Regions from separate parts of the Kosakonia cowanii JCM 10956 genome, predicted to be linked through region 2. Evidence: predicted binding sites of a transcription regulator. Region 2 holds the regulator's gene; the other holds the start of a gene.

The links. Region 2 encodes CRP, which controls carbon source genes, mostly activating them, when cyclic AMP is high. Its sites were predicted from a motif close to ATGTGANNNNNNTCACAT; they were not measured.
Region 1: bhsA (multiple stress resistance protein BhsA) is a predicted target of CRP. The motif match lies at 2,938-2,955, and genes of this name have one in related genera.

What each region holds. Positions count from the first base shown of each region.
Region 1 covers NZ_CP019445.1:3,050,857-3,056,266, reverse strand. The annotation lists gene mfd (transcription-repair coupling factor) at 1-840, shown strand, start outside; gene ldtC (L,D-transpeptidase LdtC) at 1,570-2,529, shown strand; gene bhsA (multiple stress resistance protein BhsA) at 2,610-2,867, opposite strand; gene BWI95_RS14360 (TetR/AcrR family transcriptional regulator) at 3,109-3,744, shown strand; gene BWI95_RS14350 (glycine zipper 2TM domain-containing protein) at 4,261-4,800, opposite strand; gene BWI95_RS14345 (NAD(P)/FAD-dependent oxidoreductase) at 4,992-5,410, opposite strand, start outside.
Region 2 covers NZ_CP019445.1:2,082,483-2,087,892, reverse strand. The annotation lists gene BWI95_RS09675 (hydrolase) at 1-498, shown strand, start outside; gene BWI95_RS09670 (YheU family protein) at 495-713, shown strand; gene BWI95_RS09665 (phosphoribulokinase) at 768-1,637, shown strand; gene BWI95_RS09660 (OsmC family protein) at 1,668-2,072, opposite strand; gene crp (cAMP-activated global transcriptional regulator CRP) at 2,382-3,014, shown strand; gene BWI95_RS09650 (YccS/YhfK family putative transporter) at 3,063-5,141, shown strand; gene argD (bifunctional acetylornithine/succinyldiaminopimelate transaminase) at 5,131-5,410, opposite strand, start outside.

The sequences.
Region 1 (5,410 bases), 970 kb from region 2:
ATTATCGAAACCGGGATCGATATTCCCACCGCCAATACCATCATCATCGAGCGCGCCGACCACTTTGGCCTCGCGCAACTGCACCAGTTGCGCGGTCGCGTCGGGCGTTCGCATCACCAGGCCTATGCCTGGCTGCTGACGCCGCATCCGAAGGCGATGACCACCGATGCGCAAAAACGCCTTGAAGCAATCGCCTCGCTGGAGGATCTGGGCGCAGGCTTTGCGCTGGCCACTCACGATCTGGAGATCCGCGGTGCGGGTGAGCTGCTCGGTGAGGATCAGAGCGGGCAGATGGAGACCATCGGTTTCTCGCTCTATATGGAGTTGCTGGAGAATGCTGTCGATGCCCTGAAAGAGGGGCGCGAGCCGTCGCTGGAGGATCTTACCAGCCAGCAAACGGAGGTGGAGCTGCGCATGCCTGCCCTGCTGCCGGATGATTTTATTCCTGATGTGAATACGCGCCTGTCGTTCTATAAACGCATTGCCAGCGCGAAAGATGAGAATGCGCTGGAGGAGATCAAGGTGGAGCTGATTGACCGCTTTGGCCTGCTGCCGGATGCGGCGCGTAATCTGCTTGATATCGCCATGTTGCGCCAGCAGGCGCAGAAGCTGGGGATCCGCAAGCTGGAGGGGAATGATAAAGGCGGCCTGATTGAGTTTAACGAGAAGAACCACGTTAACCCGGCGTGGTTGATTGGGTTGTTGCAGAAGCAGCCGCAGCATTTCCGCCTCGATGGCCCGACGCGATTGAAATTTTTCCAGGAGTTGAGCGAGCGGAAAAACCGCATGGAGTGGGTGCGCAACTTTATGCAGCAGCTGGCGGAGAACGCCGTTGCCTGATGGCGGGTTAGCGCCTCTGCGCGCCTTTTTGCCGGATGGCGGCGTACCGCCTTATCCGGCCTACGGGATCGCAGCCATGCATTATCCGGCACGATTTTGTAGGCCTGATAAGCGCAGCGCCATCGGGCATGTTTTGGGAGCCAGGATCGAACATCCTGCCCGCTTTATTGCCGGATAGCAGCGTTGCCTTATCCGGCCTACGGGATCGTGCTCTTTTGTAGGCCTGATAAGCGCAGCGCCATCAGGCATGTTTTTGGGAGCCAGTGGCGAACATCCCGCCCGCTTTATTGCCGGATGGCGGCGTTGCCTTATCCGGCCTACGGGATCGTGCTCTTTTGTAGGCCTGATAAGCGAAGCGCCATCAGGCATGTTTTTGGGAGCCAGGGTCGAGCACCCTGCCCGCTTTATTGCCGGATGGCGGCGTTGCCTTATCCGGCCTACGCGATCGCAGTCATGCATCATCCGGCACGGTTTTGTAGGCCTGATAAGCGCAGCGCCATCAGGCATGTTTTGAGAGCAAGGGACGAATATCCTGCCGGATTTTTGCCGGATGGCGGCGTACCGCCTTATCCGGCCTACGGACCGAATACCTTTGTCCATTATCCGCGTCTTTTTTTGTAATATTTACAAATGCTTTGCAATAACCAGGGTTTCCAGACGAACCCGATGAGCATAATCCTATTGAGTTGTCTTATAGAAATAACCTTATGATTTACATGGATTATGATCATGTTCAAAATGTCGCGCTTCGCTCACTGGATGACGCTGTTCGCCGTCGCCGCTATGCTTATCTTTGCCCTTCCCGCCCGGGCGAATACCTGGCCGCTGCCGCCTGCGGGCAGCAAGCTGGTAGGCGAAAACCGTTTCCATATTGTTGAGAACGATGGCGGTTCGCTGGAGGCGATCGCCAAAAAATATGACGTTGGCTTTCTCGCGCTGTTACAGGCTAATCCCGGTATTGATCCCTTCGTTCCGCGCGCCGGTAGCGTTGTCACCATCCCGCTGCAAACACTGCTGCCGGATGTGCCGCGCAGAGGGATTGTTATTAACCTCGCCGAGCTGCGTCTTTACTACTATCCCCCCGGAAAAAATGAGGTCACCATCTATCCGATCGGCATTGGTCAACTGGGCGGCGATACGCTGACGCCAACGATGGTGACCACCGTTTCCGATAAACGGGCCAACCCAACCTGGACGCCAACCGCCAATATCCGCGCCCGCTACAAAGCGCGCGGAATCGAGTTACCGCCGGTGATGCCAGCCGGGCCGGATAACCCGATGGGCCATCATGCGATTCGCCTGGCCGCTTACGGTGGCGTTTACCTGCTGCACGGCACCAATGCCGATTTTGGTATCGGTATGCGCGTCAGCTCCGGGTGTATTCGCCTGCGGGATAGCGATATTGCCGCGCTGTTTGCTGCAATCAGCCCCGGCACGCCGGTGAATATCATCAATACGCCGATTAAAGCCTCCGTCGAGCCAGACGGCACGCGGCTGGTGGAGGTGCATCAGCCGCTCTCCGAATCGATCAATGACGATCCGAAAACGCTGCCGATCCCGCTCAATGCGGCGATGAAGACGTTTCAGGCTGAAAGCGATGCGGCGGTGATGGCGCAGGCTATTGAGCTGCGCTCGGGTATGCCGGTGGACGTGACCCAGCATGCGCAAGAGAGTATGCAGGCGATGTAGCGCCCGCGCATAAACAAAAAGGCCCTGCACGTTGTGCAGGGCCTTTTTTATTGCAGTGGCGTAGCTCGAGGGTGGTGAGCTTATTTGTAGAGCACTGCGGTACCGTGCAGGCGATCGGAGCCGGTCACGGAAGTAATACGGTAAGAGGACGCGCCCAGCTGTTCGGCTTTCTCAGCCACTTTTTTCTCAACGGAGGCGAGGTTGGTGCTGCCGGTCACGCCAATGGCGGTCAGCTCCTGCTGCCCGGCCGGTGCGGACTGCACCTCAACGGCGGCAAAGCTGGCGAATGAGAGAGTACTTAAAACAGCAGCGGTAAACAGCGTATTGATGGTTTTCATAATGATTGTCCTGATGCAGGTGAACGGGGGTCGTTAAGCATTAAGTTAACGATCGATAGGGAAATCATAAGTGTGATCTATATCACCCGTCAATATTTTTTTATAACGATCACTAACTAATTTAAATAGTTCTTAATTTTCATAAGCATATGATTTATTAATATGTGCGGTTTTGCGGCTGGTCATTCACCAGGATTATTTTTATAATGGCTATTCAACAAACCAACAAAGAAGCGGCGATATGACCAGTGAAGTCAGCAGTTGTACGAAAAAAAGCCGTGGCCGACCGAAAGTGTTCGACAGGGAAGCGGCGCTCGATAAAGCCATGACGCTATTCTGGCAGCATGGCTATGAAGCCACATCACTCTCCGATCTGGTAGAAGCGACCGGGGCAAAAGCACCGACGCTCTACGCAGAGTTCACCAATAAAGAGGGGCTGTTTCGCGCAGTCCTTGATCGCTATATCGCCCGTTTCGCCAGGCAGCATGAAGCGTTACTGGAGTGCGAAGAGAAGCCGGTAGAACAGGCGTTGCTGGACTATTTCTCTGCCATCGCAAGGTGTTTTACCAGCACCGATACGCCCGCGGGCTGCTTTATGATTAACACCTCCGCGACGCTTGCCGCCTCGTCGCAGGAGATTGCGAAGACGATTAAAACGCGTCATGCCCGCCAGGAGGAGACATTGCAGCACTTCCTCGCGCAGCGGCAGGCGAAAGGCGAGATCCCGGCAGGCGTGGATATCGCCTCCCTTGCGCAGTTTCTTGGCTGCATCTTACAGGGCATGTCCATCAGCGCCCGCGAAGGCGCAAGCCTTGAGAAGCTGCTGCAAATCACCCGCACCACCCTGCGCCTGTGGCCAGATTTGATCAAAGCGTAATAAAAAATGAGACGGAGTTCCGTCTCATTTCCTCTCTGTGATAGTGATTGCACAATTCAACGATAGGTAAAAACTATCAGCCATTTTCCCGGCTTTGCTATGCTTAATTGTGATTATTGCGTCGCTAATCATTGTCGGCGGCAATATAAAACAATAAGTATGTTTTTCAGGCGTCACTTTTCCCTTGCACTCACTCTACGCGTAGTACCGATCATTTTTATGAGGATAAAGGGTCTTTTACTGACTAATCACATGCAGAAGGAAATGGAAATGATTTTGCTATTACCATTCATCAAAGTGTTAATAGTAATTACATTGTTATTTGGTCTGTGGGTCTTGCTGGGTGGCTCGGTACTGTTTGCATTTGTCTCTGTCCTCATTACCGGATTGCTGGTTGTTCGCCAACAAGACTTTATTTAACAACGAAAAAGCCCCGCATGATGCGAGGCTTTTTTATGGCAAAAAAAGGCTCCTCAGCCTGAGCGATGAGGAGCCAATATGCAGAGTACTGCTTTTTTATGCTTTGTTATTCAGAATCAGCTGACCGTTGTTATCCAGCGGAATCTGCGTGCCAGGATCTTTATCCATGCGGATTTTCCCCTGCTGGTCGCCGATTTTATAGGTCACGTCATAACCGAGCATTTTTTCCGATTTGTCATATACCGTGCTGCAGCGTTGCTGAGTGGTCGTGTAGGTATCCCTCTCCTGCATACCGCCCTGAATCTGGTTGCCTGCATAACCGCCGCCTAACGCACCGACGACGGTCGCTACATCGCGTCCGCGCCCGCCGCCAAACTGATGGCCAAGCACACCGCCTGCTACCGCACCCAGCACGGAACCGGTAATACGGTTCTCATCCTGCACCGGACGACGATGCGTTACCGTGACATTGCGACACGCCTCTCGCGGCGTTTTCACCGTCTCTTTGATCGGCGTGGCTGATACCACCTGCGCATATTGCGGCCCGCGATCGAAAACATTGAGGCTGGCGACTGCGGCAACGCCCAGTGCAGCGGCCACGCCAATACCGATACCCGCTAACATTGATTTATTCACAGGATTCTCTCCCTGGTTGGCTATTGGTAACAATTTTGCAATGGTGCAAGAGGGCAGCCAATCAGAAATCGCGCAAAAATAGGGGTTCGGCAGGTGAAAGCAGAGTTATTCAGAGTTGTCTGAGCGCTAAAGGCACATCAGGCAGAGGGATATGCTGCTCCCGCGCCAGAAGGCGGAGAGCAGCAGAAGGATCAGTGGAGTTTAAGGCGCGGGCGGATCACGCGGTTGATACTGCCCACCACCATCATCAGCCCGGTTTTGAAGTAACCGTGCAGCGCCACCTGGTGCATACGGTAGAGCGAGATATAGACGAAGCGCGCAATACGCCCTTCTACCATCATCGAGCCGCGCATCAGGTTACCCATCAGGCTACCGACGGTGGAGAAGTTAGAGAGCGACACCAGCGAGCCGTGGTCTTTATAGACGTAATTCTTCAACGTCTTGCCTTTGATCTGCGCGAGGATGTTATGCAGCGCAAGGCTTGCCATCTGGTGCGCAGCCTGGGCGCGCGGCGGCACAAAACCGCCCTCCGGACGTGCGCAGGAGGCGCAGTCGCCAATGGCGTAGATATCCGGGTCGCGCGTGGTTTGCAGCGTCTGCTCCACTACCA
Region 2 (5,410 bases):
GCGGCGGTGATTGTCTCGGCCCCGCTGGTGCTGGAAGCGTGCAGTTATCATATGGATAAGGGCTTCACGCGCGTTTATCAGCGTTATTTGCTCAACCTGCTGAAGGCCAATGCCGCGCGGAAACTGCGCGCCTATCCCGGCTCGCTGCCAACAACCATGGAAGTGCTGCGTAAAATGCGGCGCATTCGCGATTTCGATGATGTGATCACCTCGAAAATCCACGGCTTCGACGATGCACTTGATTACTATCGCCGCTGTAGCGCTATGCCGCTGCTGCCGCAGATTCGTAAACCGACGCTTATCATTCACGCCAAGGATGATCCGTTTATGGATCATCACGTCATCCCCGATCTTGCGCAATTACCCGCTAATATTGAGTATCAACTGACGGAACATGGCGGGCACGTCGGCTTTGTCGGCGGCACGCTGCGTCGCCCGGAGATGTGGCTTGAAACGCGCATTCCGGACTGGTTATCCGCTTATCTGGGAGCATCATGATTATTCCGTGGCAAGAACTCGACGCCGACACGCTCGACAATCTGATTGAGAGCTTTGTCTTGCGCGAAGGCACCGATTATGGTGAACATGAGCGTTCGCTTGAACAAAAGGTCGCCGACGTAAAACGGCAATTGCAGCGCGGCGAGGCCGTTCTGGTATGGTCAGAACTGCACGAAACGGTGAATATTATGCCGCGCGGACAGTTCCACGAATAACCGGACGCCGGGCGGCTTTGATACTGAACAACAGCTTTTCTTCAGGGAGTTGCTATGTCCGCCAAACATCCGGTCATCGCCGTCACTGGCTCCAGCGGCGCGGGAACCACCACCACCAGCCTCGCCTTCCGTAAGATTTTCGCCCAGCTCAACATGCATGCGGCGGAGGTGGAAGGCGACAGCTTCCATCGTTATACCCGTCCGGAAATGGATATGGCGATCCGCAAAGCCCGCGATCTCGGGCGGCATATCAGCTACTTTGGCCCGGAAGCGAACGATTTCGGCCTGCTGGAGCAGACCTTCAGCGAGTATGGCCAGAGCGGCCAGGGCCAGGCGCGCAAATATCTCCACACCTATGATGAAGCCGTGCCGTGGAATCAGGTGCCAGGAACTTTTACCCCCTGGCAACCACTGCCGGAACCAACCGATGTGTTGTTCTACGAAGGGCTGCACGGCGGAGTGGTGACGCCGCAGCATGATGTGGCGCGCCACGTTGATCTGCTGGTGGGCGTGGTGCCTATCGTTAACCTGGAGTGGATCCAGAAGATGATCCGCGACACCAGCGAGCGCGGCCACTCCCGGGAAGCGGTGATGGATTCGGTGGTGCGCTCAATGGAAGATTACATCAACTACATCACGCCGCAGTTTTCCCGCACCCATCTCAACTTCCAGCGCGTTCCCACTGTCGATACCTCAAACCCCTTCGCCGCCAAAGGCATTCCTTCTCTGGATGAGAGCTTTGTGGTCATTCACTTCCGCAATCTGGAGGGGATCGATTATCCGTGGCTGCTGGCAATGTTGCAGGGATCGTTTATCTCACATATGGATACGCTGGTGGTGCCGGGCGGCAAAATGGGGCTGGCGATGGAGCTGATTATGACGCCGCTGGTGCAGCGGCTGATGGAAGGCAAAAAGATTAAATAACCCGGCGGAAAGCGCCGCCGGGCGGGCTAATCAGGCCTCGATCACCTCGAAGGAGTGGGTAATCTTGACCGCTTTTTCCAGCATCAGCGCCACGGAGCAGTACTTCTCAGCCGAGAGATCGACCGCGCGGGAGACGGCAGCGTCTTTCAGTGCTTTGCCAGTAACGATGAAGTGCAGGTTGATATGGGTAAAGTAGCGCGGCGCTTCTTCCCGGCGCTCGGAGGTCAGCTTCACTTCGCAGTCGGTCACGTCATGACGCCCTTTTTGCAGGATCGACACCACGTCGATGGCGCTGCACCCACCGGCGGCCATTAAGACCATCTCCATCGGGCTGGGAGCTTTGTCCCCGGAGTTGCCATCCATCAGGATTTGGTGGCCGGAAGCGGACTCACCAAGGAACGTTAACCCTTCAACCCATTTCACTCGTGCCTGCATGTTCATCACTCCGGTATGGCAAATTTTTTCACAGATTACGCGTACATAACAAAACGCGCAACGGAAGGCGACCTGCGTCATGCTGAAGCGAGACACCAGGAGACAGGCGCCAAAAGCTATGCTAAAACAGTCTACATGCTACAGAGAAACATTGACGTTACGAATGTACGCAAGGGATATCATACATTAGAGACCGCAGATGTCGCTGACGGTCCACTTCCCGGGATTTGGGAAGCTTTGATTGCAACCCCAGAAGCTGAATGATTCACGCCGTTTCTGGAGCCAGCTTATAACAGAGGATAATCGCGCATGGTGCTTGGCAAACCGCAAACAGACCCGACTCTCGAATGGTTCTTGTCTCATTGCCATATTCATAAGTACCCGTCGAAGAGCACGCTGATTCACCAGGGTGAAAAAGCGGAAACGCTGTATTACATCGTTAAAGGCTCAGTGGCAGTGCTCATCAAGGATGAAGAGGGTAAAGAGATGATCCTCTCTTACCTCAACCAGGGCGATTTTATTGGTGAACTGGGCCTGTTTGAAGAAGGTCAGGAGCGTAGCGCCTGGGTTCGCGCCAAGACCGCCTGTGAAGTGGCGGAGATCTCCTACAAAAAATTCCGTCAGCTTATCCAGGTGAATCCGGATATTCTGATGCGCCTCTCCTCGCAGATGGCGCGCCGCCTGCAGGTGACCTCGGAGAAAGTCGGCAACCTGGCGTTCCTCGACGTGACCGGCCGTATTGCTCAGACTCTGCTGAACCTGGCGAAACAGCCGGACGCGATGACCCACCCGGACGGTATGCAAATTAAAATTACCCGTCAGGAGATCGGTCAGATCGTCGGTTGCTCCCGCGAAACGGTTGGCCGCATTCTGAAAATGCTCGAAGATCAAAACCTGATCTCTGCCCACGGTAAAACTATCGTCGTCTACGGTACGCGTTAATCTGCAAAATGGCGCATCGCTTATGCGGTGCGCCGTTTTTGTTTTCCCATGTGGCGCAGGCTGATTTATCACCCCGAAATCAACTACGCACTGCGACAAACGCTGGTGTTATGCCTGCCTGTGGCGGTTGGGCTGCTGCTCGGCCATCTGCAACAGGGTCTACTCTTCTCGCTGGTTCCCGCCTGCTGCAATATCGCGGGCCTCGATACCCCGCATAAACGCTTCTTCAAACGCCTGATTATCGGCGGCTCGCTGTTTGCCGGCTGTAGCCTGGCGGTGCAGCTTCTGCTGGCGGAAAATCTTCCCCTGCCGGTGATCATGACAGTGTTAACCCTGCTGCTCGGCGTAACGGGCGAAATCAGCACGCTGCATGGTCGCCTGCTGCCGGCCTCGCTGATCGCCGCCATCTTTACCCTCAGCCTCGCCGGGAACATGCCGGTGTGGGAGCCGCTGCTGATCTACACCCTCGGTACCTTGTGGTACGGGCTGTTTAACTGGTTCTGGTTCTGGCTGTGGCGCGAACAGCCGCTGCGTGAATCTCTCAGCTTGCTCTACCGACAACTGGCGGACTATTGCGAAGCGAAATATAGCCTGTTAACCCAGCACATCGATCCGGAAACCGCGCTGCCGCCGCTGCTCGACCGCCAGCAGAAAGCGGTGGATCTGATTAGCCAGTGTTACCAGCAGTTGCATATGCTGGCGGCCAATCAGAACAACGATTACAAGCGCCTGCTGCGCGTCTTTCAGGTCGCGCTGGATCTGCAGGAGCATATCTCTGTCAGCCTGCATCAGCCGGAAAAGGTGCAGAAGCTTGTCGAGCGAACCCATGCCGAGCAGGTGATTCGCTGGAATGCGCAAACCGTCGCGGCTCGTCTGCGCGTGCTGGCAGATGACATTCTCTATCACCGCTACCCGACCCGCTTCACCATGGAGAAGCAGGTCGGTGCGCTGGAAAAAATTGCCCGTCAGCATCCTGATAATCCGGTTGGGCAGTTTTGCGCCTGGCACTTTAGCCGCATCGCCCGCGTGCTGCGCACCCAGCGCCCGCTCTATATTCGCGATTTGATGGAGGATAAGCAGGAGCGCCTGCCGCTGATCCCGGCGCTAAAAAGCTATCTGTCACTGAAATCGGCCGCTCTGCGCAATGCGGCGCGCATCAGCGTGATGCTCAGTATCGCCAGCCTGATGGGCAGCGCATTAAATCTGCCGAAACCTTACTGGATCATGATGACGGTGATGGTGGTGACGCAGAACGGTTATGGCGCGACCCGCGTACGCATTGTGAACCGTGCCGCCGGTACGCTGGCGGGGCTGGTGGTGGCGGGTATGACGCTGCACTTTCATGTGCCGCTCGGGTTTACGCTGGCAGCGATGCTGATGATCACCCTAAGTAGCTATTTGATTATCCGCAAAAGCTACGGCTGGGCGACGGTCGGTTTCACGATTACAGCGGTCTATACCTTGCAAATCCTGACGCTCAATGGCGACCAGTTTATTCTCGCCCGGCTTGTCGATACGCTGATTGGCTGCCTGATTGCCTTCGGCGGGATGGTGTGGCTGTGGCCGCAGTGGCAGAGCGGCCTGCTGCGCCAGAATGCGCACGATGCGCTGGAGGCCTATCAGGATGCGATTCGCCTGATCCTCAGCAACAACCCGGAAGCGACGCCGCTAGCCTGGCAGCGTATGCGGGTTAACCAGGCGCATAACGCCCTGTTCAACTCCCTCAACCAGGCGATGCAGGAGCCCGGCTTTAATAGCCGCTATCTGAGCGATATGAAGCTGTGGGTGACGCATAGCCAGTTTATTGTCGAACATATCAACGCCATGACGACGCTGGCGCGGGAGCACACCATGCTGACACCGGATCTGGCGCAGCGCTATCTTGAGTCGTGCGAAATTGCGCTGCAACGTTGTCAGCAGCGGCTGGAGTATGACGGGCCAGGGGAATCAGGCGAGGTAAATGTTATGGAGGCGCCGGAGACGCTGACCCACGGTCCAATGAGCACGCTGGAACAGCATCTGCAGCGCATTATCGGGCATCTGAGCACCATGCACACGATCTCGTCGGTGGCATGGCGTCAGCGCCCGCATCACGGCATCTGGCTACGCCGACGCCTTACGCGTTAACCACGCTTGCGACGGCCTGCGCAAAGCGCTGCATCCCTTCATTAATATCCTGCTCTTCGATAATCAGCGACGGCGCGAAACGCATCACATCCGGACCGGCATTCAGCACCATTACGCCCGCTGCGGCAGCCGCATGCAGGAAGTCGCGCGCACGGCCTTTGTATTGCGGCTTCAGTTCAGCACCAATTAACAGGCCCATGCCGCGAATATCGCTGAACAGGTCGTACTGCTCATTAATCTGCTGCAGACACTGAACAAAGTGCTGACGT